Regions from separate parts of the Provencibacterium massiliense genome, predicted to be linked through region 1. Evidence: riboswitches for the same ligand, from Rfam matches in the RefSeq annotation. Region 1 holds a riboswitch; the other holds the start of a gene.
The links. A riboswitch is a leader RNA that binds a small molecule or an ion and turns the genes downstream of it on or off. The one in region 1 is predicted to bind cobalamin.
Positions count from the first base shown of each region.

Region 2: another riboswitch for cobalamin. It lies ahead of cbiD (cobalt-precorrin-5B (C(1))-methyltransferase CbiD); the one in region 1 lies ahead of B5477_RS09705 (sirohydrochlorin cobaltochelatase).

Region 1 is NZ_FWCH01000012.1:964,997-969,967, reverse strand. It holds gene B5477_RS09715 (ABC transporter substrate-binding protein) at 1-1,015, opposite strand, end outside; gene B5477_RS09710 (hypothetical protein) at 1,015-1,911, opposite strand; gene B5477_RS09705 (sirohydrochlorin cobaltochelatase) at 2,032-2,994, opposite strand; cobalamin riboswitch at 3,189-3,368, opposite strand; gene B5477_RS09700 (response regulator transcription factor) at 3,533-4,207, shown strand; gene B5477_RS09695 (sensor histidine kinase) at 4,197-4,971, shown strand, end outside.
Region 2 is NZ_FWCH01000012.1:487,942-492,912, reverse strand. It holds gene B5477_RS07390 (cobalt-precorrin 5A hydrolase) at 1-723, opposite strand, end outside; gene cobM (precorrin-4 C(11)-methyltransferase) at 744-1,502, opposite strand; gene cobI (precorrin-2 C(20)-methyltransferase) at 1,499-2,194, opposite strand; gene cbiD (cobalt-precorrin-5B (C(1))-methyltransferase CbiD) at 2,191-3,309, opposite strand; cobalamin riboswitch at 3,433-3,614, opposite strand; tRNA gene B5477_RS07370 (tRNA-Ala) at 3,997-4,072, shown strand; gene B5477_RS07365 (recombinase family protein) at 4,373-4,971, opposite strand, start outside.

The DNA.
Region 1 (4,971 bases):
CGTTTTGCACGGCCCTAAAGTCGGCGAGCAGGCCGCATTTGGCGGTCAGCTCGTCGAGGGAGGAGAGCTCCCCGCCGATGGTGCTGTTGTAGATGATGTAGTCCGCGTCCTTGGCCGTCGCGTAGAACTGCTCCATTTCCAGCGTGACCGTGCTGGTGGCCTTTTCGGGGTCGCCCAGGTTCTCAAAGATATAGTTGCCGCCGGCCAGTTCGATCATCTTGGTCACATAGTCGCCCGACTTGCGCGCCACGGCGTAGCCGGACGAGCTGATGTAGAAAAAGGCCACCGTCTTGCCGGTGTTCTCCTCGCTTGCCAGCTCCTCAAGATAGGCCGCCTGCGTATCAAAGAGCCGCTGGGCCTCCTCTTCCTTGCCCAGCAGCACGCCGTAGAGCTTGATCCATTCGGTGCGCCCGAGGGGGTGGCTTTCAAAGCTCGACTGCTCGACGAGCACCGGCACGCCGAGCTCCTCGAGCTTCTCCTTCACCTCGGGAGAGTGGTTGATCATGGTGTTCTCGATCGCCAAAGAACAGGAATTCGAGAGGATCAGTTCGTAGTCCGGGGCGTTGTATTTGCCCGCATAGAGGATCTCCCCGCGTTCCATGGCCTCCTTCGCGTTTTCGATGTACCAGTCCTCGGCCCGGCTCCCGGACAGGCGGATGCTTTGCAGGGAGTCCAGCGCGTCGAAGAGGCACATTGTCGAGGTGGCGACGAGATAGAGGTTTTCCACCGGCTGCTGTAAAACGACGACATCTTCCCCGATCTCCTCGGGGACCTGCTGTCCCTGCGGAACGACCAAGTACCGGCTCCCGTCCGAGATCGAGATCAGGGCGTACCCGCCGCGGTAGTAGTCCACGGCAAAGTTTTTGGCGTACTGCAATTCCATGCTGCGCTCGGGTCGCCAGGCGCCGTCCTGCCCCGCGGCCGGCCCGCCCGGGGAGCTGGACGCGCAGCCGCCGAGCGGGGAAAATGCCAGCGCGGCGGCAAGCGCGAGGGCAAGAAACCGTATCCTTTTCATCACTGCGCCGCCGGCTCCAGGGTCGCCGAATCGAAGTGCAGGGTGTATTCGATCTCGTGCGGCTGGCTCATGGCGACGGTCTGGGCGCTGACCGCCATATCCTCGTCCAGCGTGACGGGGATCTCGAAGGTGGAATTCCCACCCTCGCCCAAGGGGTTATAAGTGGTGCCGTCCACCTTCATGAATTCATAGTAGGGGCTGCTCCACACGAGGGTGGCGACCGCCTTGCCGCCTTCGATGCGGAGGGCGGCCGGGGACTCCACCGACGTGCGGCCGGTACCGCCCGCAAGGGTTACCTGTACCGTGTACTGCCCATCCGGAAGAGTGGGGCAGGAGACGCTTTCGGAAACCGCCTCCTGTGGGATCAAATAGGACTGGAACACCAGGGTGCGGTCGTACCACTGCTCCTTGCGGATACTCCATGCGGCGCAGTCGACTTCCACGTTCAGCGCCGGGACCGGCACTTGATAGGTGTACTTGCCCTCCTCGTTTTCCACGAAGTAGATGCACTTCTCGTCCGTGTCGGCGAGCGCCTGCTCGGCGGTGCCGGGGTAGAGCTTTTCATAGCCGGTGCCGCTGAGGGTCAGCAGGGCCGACATCTCTGCGCCTGCCACGGTGAGCTGCGCATCGACGATGCGGAACATCGACGAGCTGGACGAGACCTCGATTTTGTATGTACCCTCTTTGATCTGGCTGGCGTAGACCGGCTCCGGTTTTTCCTCTTCGGCGGGCTGGCTCTCGCTCTCTGAGGAGGCGTCCGCCCCGCTCTCATTGGCGCTCTCTGCGCTCGAAACCGGCGCGCTCGGCGCGCCCTCGGGGGCCGGGGTCTTGGGGGAGCACCCGGCGGCGAGGATACAAGCCAGCAGGGCGGCCAGCAGGATATGACTTTTTTTCATGCAGACGTTCTCCTTATAAGGCGGCAATTTGCCGAAAAATGTTCAAATATCGTTGTTTGTATTTTACCCCGTCGCGGCGCGGTTGTCAAAGCCGTTCGCGGGGTGCCCGGGCGCCGGCGGTTACTTTGCAATCAGCGCCTTTGCGTGCGTAACGAACATCTTCTGAACCGACTCGTACTGGCCGAGGCCCTTGAGGACGCACTCGACCTCGAAGCCCTCCTGCTCGAAGACATTTTTCCAGGAGCCCTCCTCATCGCCCGCCATGTCGTTGTTGGCGTGGTCGCCCGCAACGATCATCAGCGGCAGGAGGACGATCTTGCCGGCGCCGGAGTCTTTGACGAGCGCCAGAACGTCGTCAAGAGAAGGCGTGGCCTCGACCGTGCCGATAAAGTAATTGCCGTGGCCGGCGGCGCTTATGTGCTCCTGGAGCTTCGCATAGGCGGCGTTGGCCTCGTGCTCGGTGCCGTGGCCCATGAACACGATGGCGGTGCCCTCGGCGTCATACTCCTTCGTCGCAGCGGTGATGGCGGCGGCAAGCTCGTCGTAGTCCGCGTCGGCATCCAGCAGCGGCCGGCCGACTTTGAGGGAATCAAACTTGTCCTGATAGGGGGTGACCTCGGCGACGACGTCGTCGTATTCATAGCCGCTCATCACATGGGTGGGCTGCACCACGACCTCCCGAACGCCGTCGGCGACCAGGCGGTCCATCGCCTCGGTCACATTGTCGATGGACAGGCCGTCGCGCTCCTTCAGCTTGTCGATGATGATCTGGCTGGTGAACGCGCGGCGCACCTCATATTCGGGGAACGCCTGTTGCAGCGCGTTTTCGACCCCGCCGATGGTCAGGTCGCGGTTGTCGTTGTAGCTGGTGCCGAAGCTGACCACCAGCAGGGCCTTGTCCGCAGCGGCGGAGGATTCGGCGGTGGAGGAGCTCTCCTCCTCGCTCCCGGCGGCCGGGCCCGCCTCGGGAGCCCCGCTTTCACTTGAGGAATCCGCTTGGGTGCCGGAGCAGCCCGCCATGGCCAGCAGGGACATGGAAAGGGCCAGGATCAAAGCGGTGATCTTTTTGACGTTCTTCTTCATTTTCTATTCGTTCCTTTCTTTCAAGCTCCTTAGCCTATTTGCCGGCGGGCCGGACAGACGGCCCGCGAAAGGGCAATAAAAAGCGCCCGCGGATCCCCCGCAGGCGCTTGGTCTGAGCACAGATAGAAGACATACCCTCGGTATGCCTCACATATGTCCAGGACCCCGGTGTCCGCAGGGCTGCACGTGCCGCTTTGCGCGGCCGGGAACAGGCAAGTATTCTGGCTTATCGCTTGCATCCATAATCGGATGCCGTGACCGGCGCCTTCCCAAAAAGATTTCAGTGGCGCATGCCGGAAACGACGGCGAAATACAGCAACGGCCTTGCGTGGGATTCTCACCCAGCTTCCATGGCCCATTCCCGCTATTCAGTTCAGGGACAGTATAGCATCGCGCTGCACCCTTGTCAATCCGCGCCAGAAGCGCGCCGCGGTTTTTTGGCCAGTTTTCACGGTTTCATCACAAATCCGTCACAGTCGCTTTTTATAATGAATTATGGTATCATCAGAAAAGGACAGAGTTGTGGCGGAGGGATGACATGTACAGGATCCTGGTGGTGGACGACGAAGAGAAAATTCGTACCATGATCAAAAAATACGCGGTGTTCGAGGGGCACGAGGTCAGCGAGGCACAGGACGGGATGGAGGCGGTGGAGGTCTGCCGCAGCGAAGCGTTCGACATCATCATCATGGACGTGATGATGCCCGAGCTCGACGGCTTTTCTGCCTGCCGGGAGATCCGCAAGTTCTGCGACACCCCGGTGCTGATGCTCTCGGCGCGCGGTGAGGAATACGACAAAATCCACGGCTTCGAGCTGGGGGTGGACGACTATGTGGTCAAGCCCTTTTCGCCCAAGGAGCTGATGATGCGCGTTTCGGCCATCCTAAAGCGCAGCGCGCGGGGGGACGGGGAGCCGCAGCGGGAAATCGTTTCGATCGGCGGGCTGACGGTGGACTTTACCGGGCGGGTGGTGACCATCGACTCGGAGCGTGTAGACATGTCCCCCAAGGAATATGACCTGCTCTTTTACATGGTCAAGAACCGCGGGATCGCCCTGACGCGCGAAAAGCTGATCAGCGACGTGTGGGGCTATGATTTCTATGGGGACGACCGCACGCTCGACACCCACATCAAGCTGCTGCGCCGCACGCTCGGCGGCTACAGCGGCCATATCGTCACGCTGCGAGGGGTGGGATACCGTTTTGAAGAATAAGCGAAAAGAGCTCAGCATCAAATGGAAGGTGTTCGCCTATCTCAGCGCCTTTGTCGGGGCGCTGCTGGTGCTGCTCTGGCTCTTCCAGATCGTTTTTCTGGACAGCTTCTACCAGGCGATCAAAACCCGAGCGATCAAAAGCGCCTCCGAAAGCATAGCCAAGAATATTGACGACAGCGACCTGCAATCCTACCTCGAGGGGATTGCCAACCGGGACGACATCTGTGTGAGGATTCTCTCCACACAGGGGGAGGAGCTCTATTCGGTGGACATCCGCCCGGACTGCATGATCCACAAGCTCCCGGCCCAGGCGCTCGTGGAGCAGTGCTTCGAGAAGGCCGAGGGGAACGGCGGGACGGCCTTTGAGACCTTTTCGACCGATTTCGTCCTTCCTCCGCACGAGGCCATGCGCGACAAGCAGGACGGGGACGGCGGGGAAGAGAACTGGGAGAAGGACCGCCGGGGCTATAAAAAGAAGCGGGAGGTCGTCATGCGCAGCATGATCCACGCCGAGATCGTCACCTTCGCGGACGGCACCGACGCGATCATCCTGTTAAATTCGGTTATCTCCCCGATCAATGCGACGGTGGAGACCCTGCGCGTCCAGCTCGGCTATATCACGGTCATCCTGCTCGTGCTCTCGCTCTTTATCGCGCTGCTGCTCTCCCGGCGGGTCGCAGAGCCCATCATCTCCATCAACGACAGCGCCAAGGAGCTGGCCCGTGGCCGCTACGACACCCGCTTTGGCGGGCGGGGCTACCGCG
Region 2 (4,971 bases), 480 kb from region 1:
CGCCGCGCATACCTGCTCCTCGATCTGCCGGCCCGAAGTCCCCTTGCGGCAGCCGATCCCGGCCGTGACCAGGCGGGGGACCAGGTTCAGCGTACAGGAAAAGGGATTTTTATTTTCATCCAGGGAGAGGCAGATCCCGCACTCCCCCTTATCCGAGAGAACGACACCGCCGGGAAGCGGGCCATCGATTGCAAAATCGCTGTAAAGGAAAACCTCTTTGCAGTCTAAAAGCCGCGCGGACACTTCCTTTGCGGCCTGCCGCCCGGCAAGATGGAGATCCTCGCGCTTCGCCCAAGCATCCACCGAAAAGAGATCGTTCACGTCGGTGGCGGTGGTGATCACCGGGGTGGCGCCGAGCGCTCCGGCCACGGTCTTCGCCAACTCGTTGGCTCCCCCAACGTGTCCGCTGAGGAGAGGGATGACATACCGTCCCCTGTCATCTATTACCAGCACCGCCGGGTCGGTAAACTTATCCCGCAGATGGGGTGCGATGGCGCGCACCGCGATCCCGCACGCGCCGACGAAGATCAGTCCCCCGCACTCCCGGAAGGCTTGTCCCGCGAAGTCCTGCAGGCTTCCGGGCAGCGGCGGCATCCCCGCCTCGCGGGCGGCGCGGCCGCCCGCAAAGGCTTCGCAGTCATATCCGGTCCCGGCCAGCGCTGTAGCGAGGGCGCGGCAAAGCCGCGCCCCCCGGCCGGTAAAGGCGAGCATGCGCAGCTTCATCCGCTCTCCCTCCCCCGCGATCAATCTTTTTGCGCCTGCCGGCAGCCATGTGAAAAGGAGGGGTCGTAGAGCTTCGAGCGCTCGTATTCTCCCCCTAAAAAACCGCCCACCGTGATCAGCGCGGTCTTTTCGATCCCCTCCTGTGCAGCGAGCGCGGGCAGGGTATCGAGGGTCCCGCGCACCGTCTTCTCCTGCGGCCAGCTCGCCTTATAGACGATCGCCGCCGGGGTGTCGGGCGGATATCCGCCCTCGATCAGCTGGCGGCAGACCTCCCCCGTCTCCTTGACACTGAGAAAGACCACCATGCTCGCCCGATGCGAAGCAAGGCTCTCCAGATTCTCCGCCTGCGGCACCGGGGTGCGCCCCGCCAGGCGGGTGATGATCACCGTCTGGGAGACCCCAGGCAGGGTATATTCCGCCTCCAGCGCCGCGGCCGCGGCGCAGAACGAACTGACCCCCGGCGTATAGTCATATTCGATTCCCTCTCTTTCGAGGGCGTCCATCTGCTCGCGGATGGCCCCATAAAGGCAGGGGTCGCCGGTGTGCAGGCGCACGGCGCTTCGCCCGGTGCGCTCAGCCTTTAGCAGCACCTCGAGCACCTCCTCGAGGGTCATCGAGGCGCTGTTGTAGATTGCGCACCCCGCCTTCGCCTCTTTGAGGATTTCCTCGTTGACCAGCGAACCCGCATAGACGATCACATCCGCCTGCCGCACCAGCCTCTGCCCGCGCACCGTGATCAGGTCCGGCGCGCCGGGCCCGGCGCCGACAAAATGGATCATTCCCCTTCCTCCTTCACGATCAGGATGGTGAAGTAGTCTGGCGGGACCTTTCCCTCCAACCGGCGGCAAACCCGCTCGTTTTCCATCCCGCAATTTTGTACCAGCATGGCCCTCTCTCCCCGCTCGTGCAGCAGATGCAGCACCTCGGGCAGCTCGCGCCCTGCCTTCATCAGCACGCGGGTGCCGCCGAGGCAAAGGCCCTCTTTGACGCCGTAGGAGGCGGGGAGCAGGTGCAGCGCCTCCCCGCCCGAAACCAGCGCCTCCCCCAGCTTCGCCGCCGCCGCACAAAACGAGGACACCCCGGGGATCATCTCTACCGCAAAGCCCATCTTTTGCACCCGCCGGTGCAGGTAGGCGTAGGTGGAATAGATGCTCGGGTCCCCCAGGGTTAGGAAGGCGACATCCTGTCCGGCTTGCAGGCGCTCTGCAAGCTGTAGGGCCGCGCGGTTGTGGCTGCGTTCCAATTCGTCCGCATCCTTAACCATCGGCATGGAGAGGATCAACAGCTCTTTCCTCCCGACCTGCGGCAGGGCGGCCTTCGCGATCTCATAGGCGGCCCTGGAATCCGAGCCCGAGCCGGGCACCGCCAACACGGGGCTGCCGCAAATGATCTCCGCCGCGCGGAAGGTGAGCAGCCGCGGATCTCCCGGGCCGACCCCCACGCCATAGAGTGTTCCCGTTCCCTTCATCATGCTCTCTCCTCCCGTCTGATCTGCCTGCAAAGGGCGTCCGCCAGCGCCGTCCGGCCGAGGACGCCGTACCGGTTGGAAAAGAGGATCGCCCCTGTGGGAATGTCTTCCCCCACCCTTGCTTTCAAATGGTATTCGACCCGGCCGGTCAGCGAGCGCAGCGCCTCGTCTTTTATCTCCGCTTCATCCAGAATCCGCACCGCCTCGTCGGTAGTGAGGCTGTCCATGATCTTCTCGACTACTTCCCGCCCGGCACCGCAGAGGGCGGCATGGACTCCAATCAGCTCCATGCGGGCGTCCGCGACGTGGGAATGGGTGTTCATGATCCCGCCCGCGAGCTTGCACAGCTTCCCCATATGCCCGACGAGCAGAATTCCGGCAAAGCCGAGCTGGACAGCATAATCCAGCGCCTCACCGACAAAGTTTGAGCACTTGACCGCCCGGCCAAGATCAAATCCCAGCTTCTCACGCAGGAAGGTTTCCCCATAATTTCCCGGTGTAAGGATCAGGGTCCTCACGCCCGCCGCGCGCAGCACGTCCATCTCCACATGGATGGTGTCGATCAGGGCGCGTTCGCTCATTGGCTCCACGATCCCGCTCGTGCCCAGTATTGAGAGGCCGCCCTCGATCCCGAGGCGGGGGTTATAGGTCCTGTGCGCGAGCGCCTCCCCGCCCGGGATTGAAATGATTGCCGCAAGACCGCCTCTGTAGTCGGCCTTCCCAGCGGCTTCCTCGAGGGAGCGCGTGATCATTTGGCGGGGCACCGGGTTGATCGCCGCACTGCCGACCGGGCAGGACAGCCCGGCTTTCGTTACCCGTCCGATTCCTTCTCCCCCGTCGACTGTAAAGCCGGTGGGGATCCTCGAAACCTCCGCGAAAACCAGGACGCCGTCGGTCACATCGGGGTCGTCGCCGCTGTCCTTGCGCACCGCACAACCGGCCGATTGGTCCTCCAACACGGCACTGCAGACCGGAAGGATGACCTGTCCGCCGCCCGGGAGCGGCAGACAAATTTCGGCGGACGCCTCCCCCGTAAGCAGAAGAAGGGCCGCCGCCTTTGCCGCTGCGGCCGCACAGGTGCCGGTGGTGTATCCATGGCGCAACTCCTTGACGGGCATAAGCTACCCCTTCCGACAAATAATAAAGCCGCCCGGCCCAAATACCTTGGGCAATCGGACGGCGAAACACCAAAAAAAGGCCTTAACCAGCCTTTCGCCACACACTCCGGATTCCCGCAGAGAGGTATGCATAAAATATGGGCGGGATATTCTGGCTTAGCCTTTCGCGCCTCCTCCCGCCTTCCCGGGAAATCCCAGTGGCATTTTGGAACGAGGCTGGGCAATCACAGCAGCGGACCTGCGCGGGAATTTCACCCGTCTTCCCCCAATCCATATCCGGACTGAACCATTTAAAATTTTAGTCTAATCCCGAAGGGTTGTCAAGCATGATTCGACGCAAAAACAATATGTATCGTACCGGATTGCTCTTTTAACGATATAGAAAGAATTTTAAATATTTTTTCCTTTGAACCTCTTGCATACTCCGACTCATTATGATATAATAATTTTTGCTGTGGGGGCGTAGCTCAGCTGGGAGAGCGAAGGCGGCAGTTCTATGCCACGCCCCGCAAAAACCGAATCACATCAAATCTGGGGGCGTAGCTCAGCTGGGAGAGCGAAGGCGGCAGTTCTATGCCACGCCCTGCAAAAACCGAATCACATCAAATCTGGGGGCGTAGCTCAGCTGGGAGAGCGAAGGCGGCAGTTCTATGCCACGCCCCACAAAAACCGAATCACATCAAATCTGGGGGCGTAGCTCAGCTGGGAGAGCGTACGGTTCGCATCCGTAAGGTCGAGAGTTCGATCCTCTTCGTCTCCACCAAGCACCTGTGAAATCTTAATGGTTTCGCAGGTGTTTTCCTTTACCCTAAGCTGGGATCAAAAAACGCATTTTGCGCTCCCGCAAATGGGGTCTAGACCCCAAATTTGGACCTCTGAGCCGCCTTCAAGGTATCAGGATACCTTGAAGGCTTTTCCATCCTTGTTTTTGGGGTCTGAACCCCTAAATTGAGAACTCCTATGCCAACACTGTGTACCACTCCAAAATGTGTCCCACAATGGGACACATTTTCACTATGGAGGAGAACCCCCGAGGAAGCAGATACTTCCTCGGGGGTTCCTTTTACCGAACCATTTCAAGATTCTTTTTCTTTTTGGGAGTGGGCTGCTCCTGCTCTATTTGCGCCTTTTTCTCCCTTGTTTTACACACCTCCATAAATTGCTCATAGCTCACGCTGAACGCGATATCCAGCTGATACCCCTTCTTGATCGTCACCCGGTCGATCAGTTGGGCAAGGATCATCTTCTTAGCTTCTGTCGTGCTCTTGTCGTAGAGCTCCGACCAGTCAAGCACTTGATGATACTGCTCGTTCGCTCGGGCTATGGCACCAGCAAGATCAGCCGCCGTCTTTTCAATCTCTTCGATCTTCGTCCTTGTTTCTTGAACTTGCTTTTCAGACTTCTCGATCAGTTCTCTCAACAGCTCCCGGCTAAAGGAGCTTGTTCCCCGAATAACCTTCAAAACCTCGGATTTGTAGGATTCAAGCTCTACGGAGGCTTTTGTATTTTCTTTTCGCACCCGTTTGAGCCGCTCTTCATTTTGGCCCAATTGTTTCTCTAACTGCCGCGAGATAAAGCTTTTTGCCGGGACTGCCTTGATTCTCGCAAAAAGGAGCCTTACCGTTTCGTCCACCATGGAATCCAGCTTTTTGGCCTCATAGC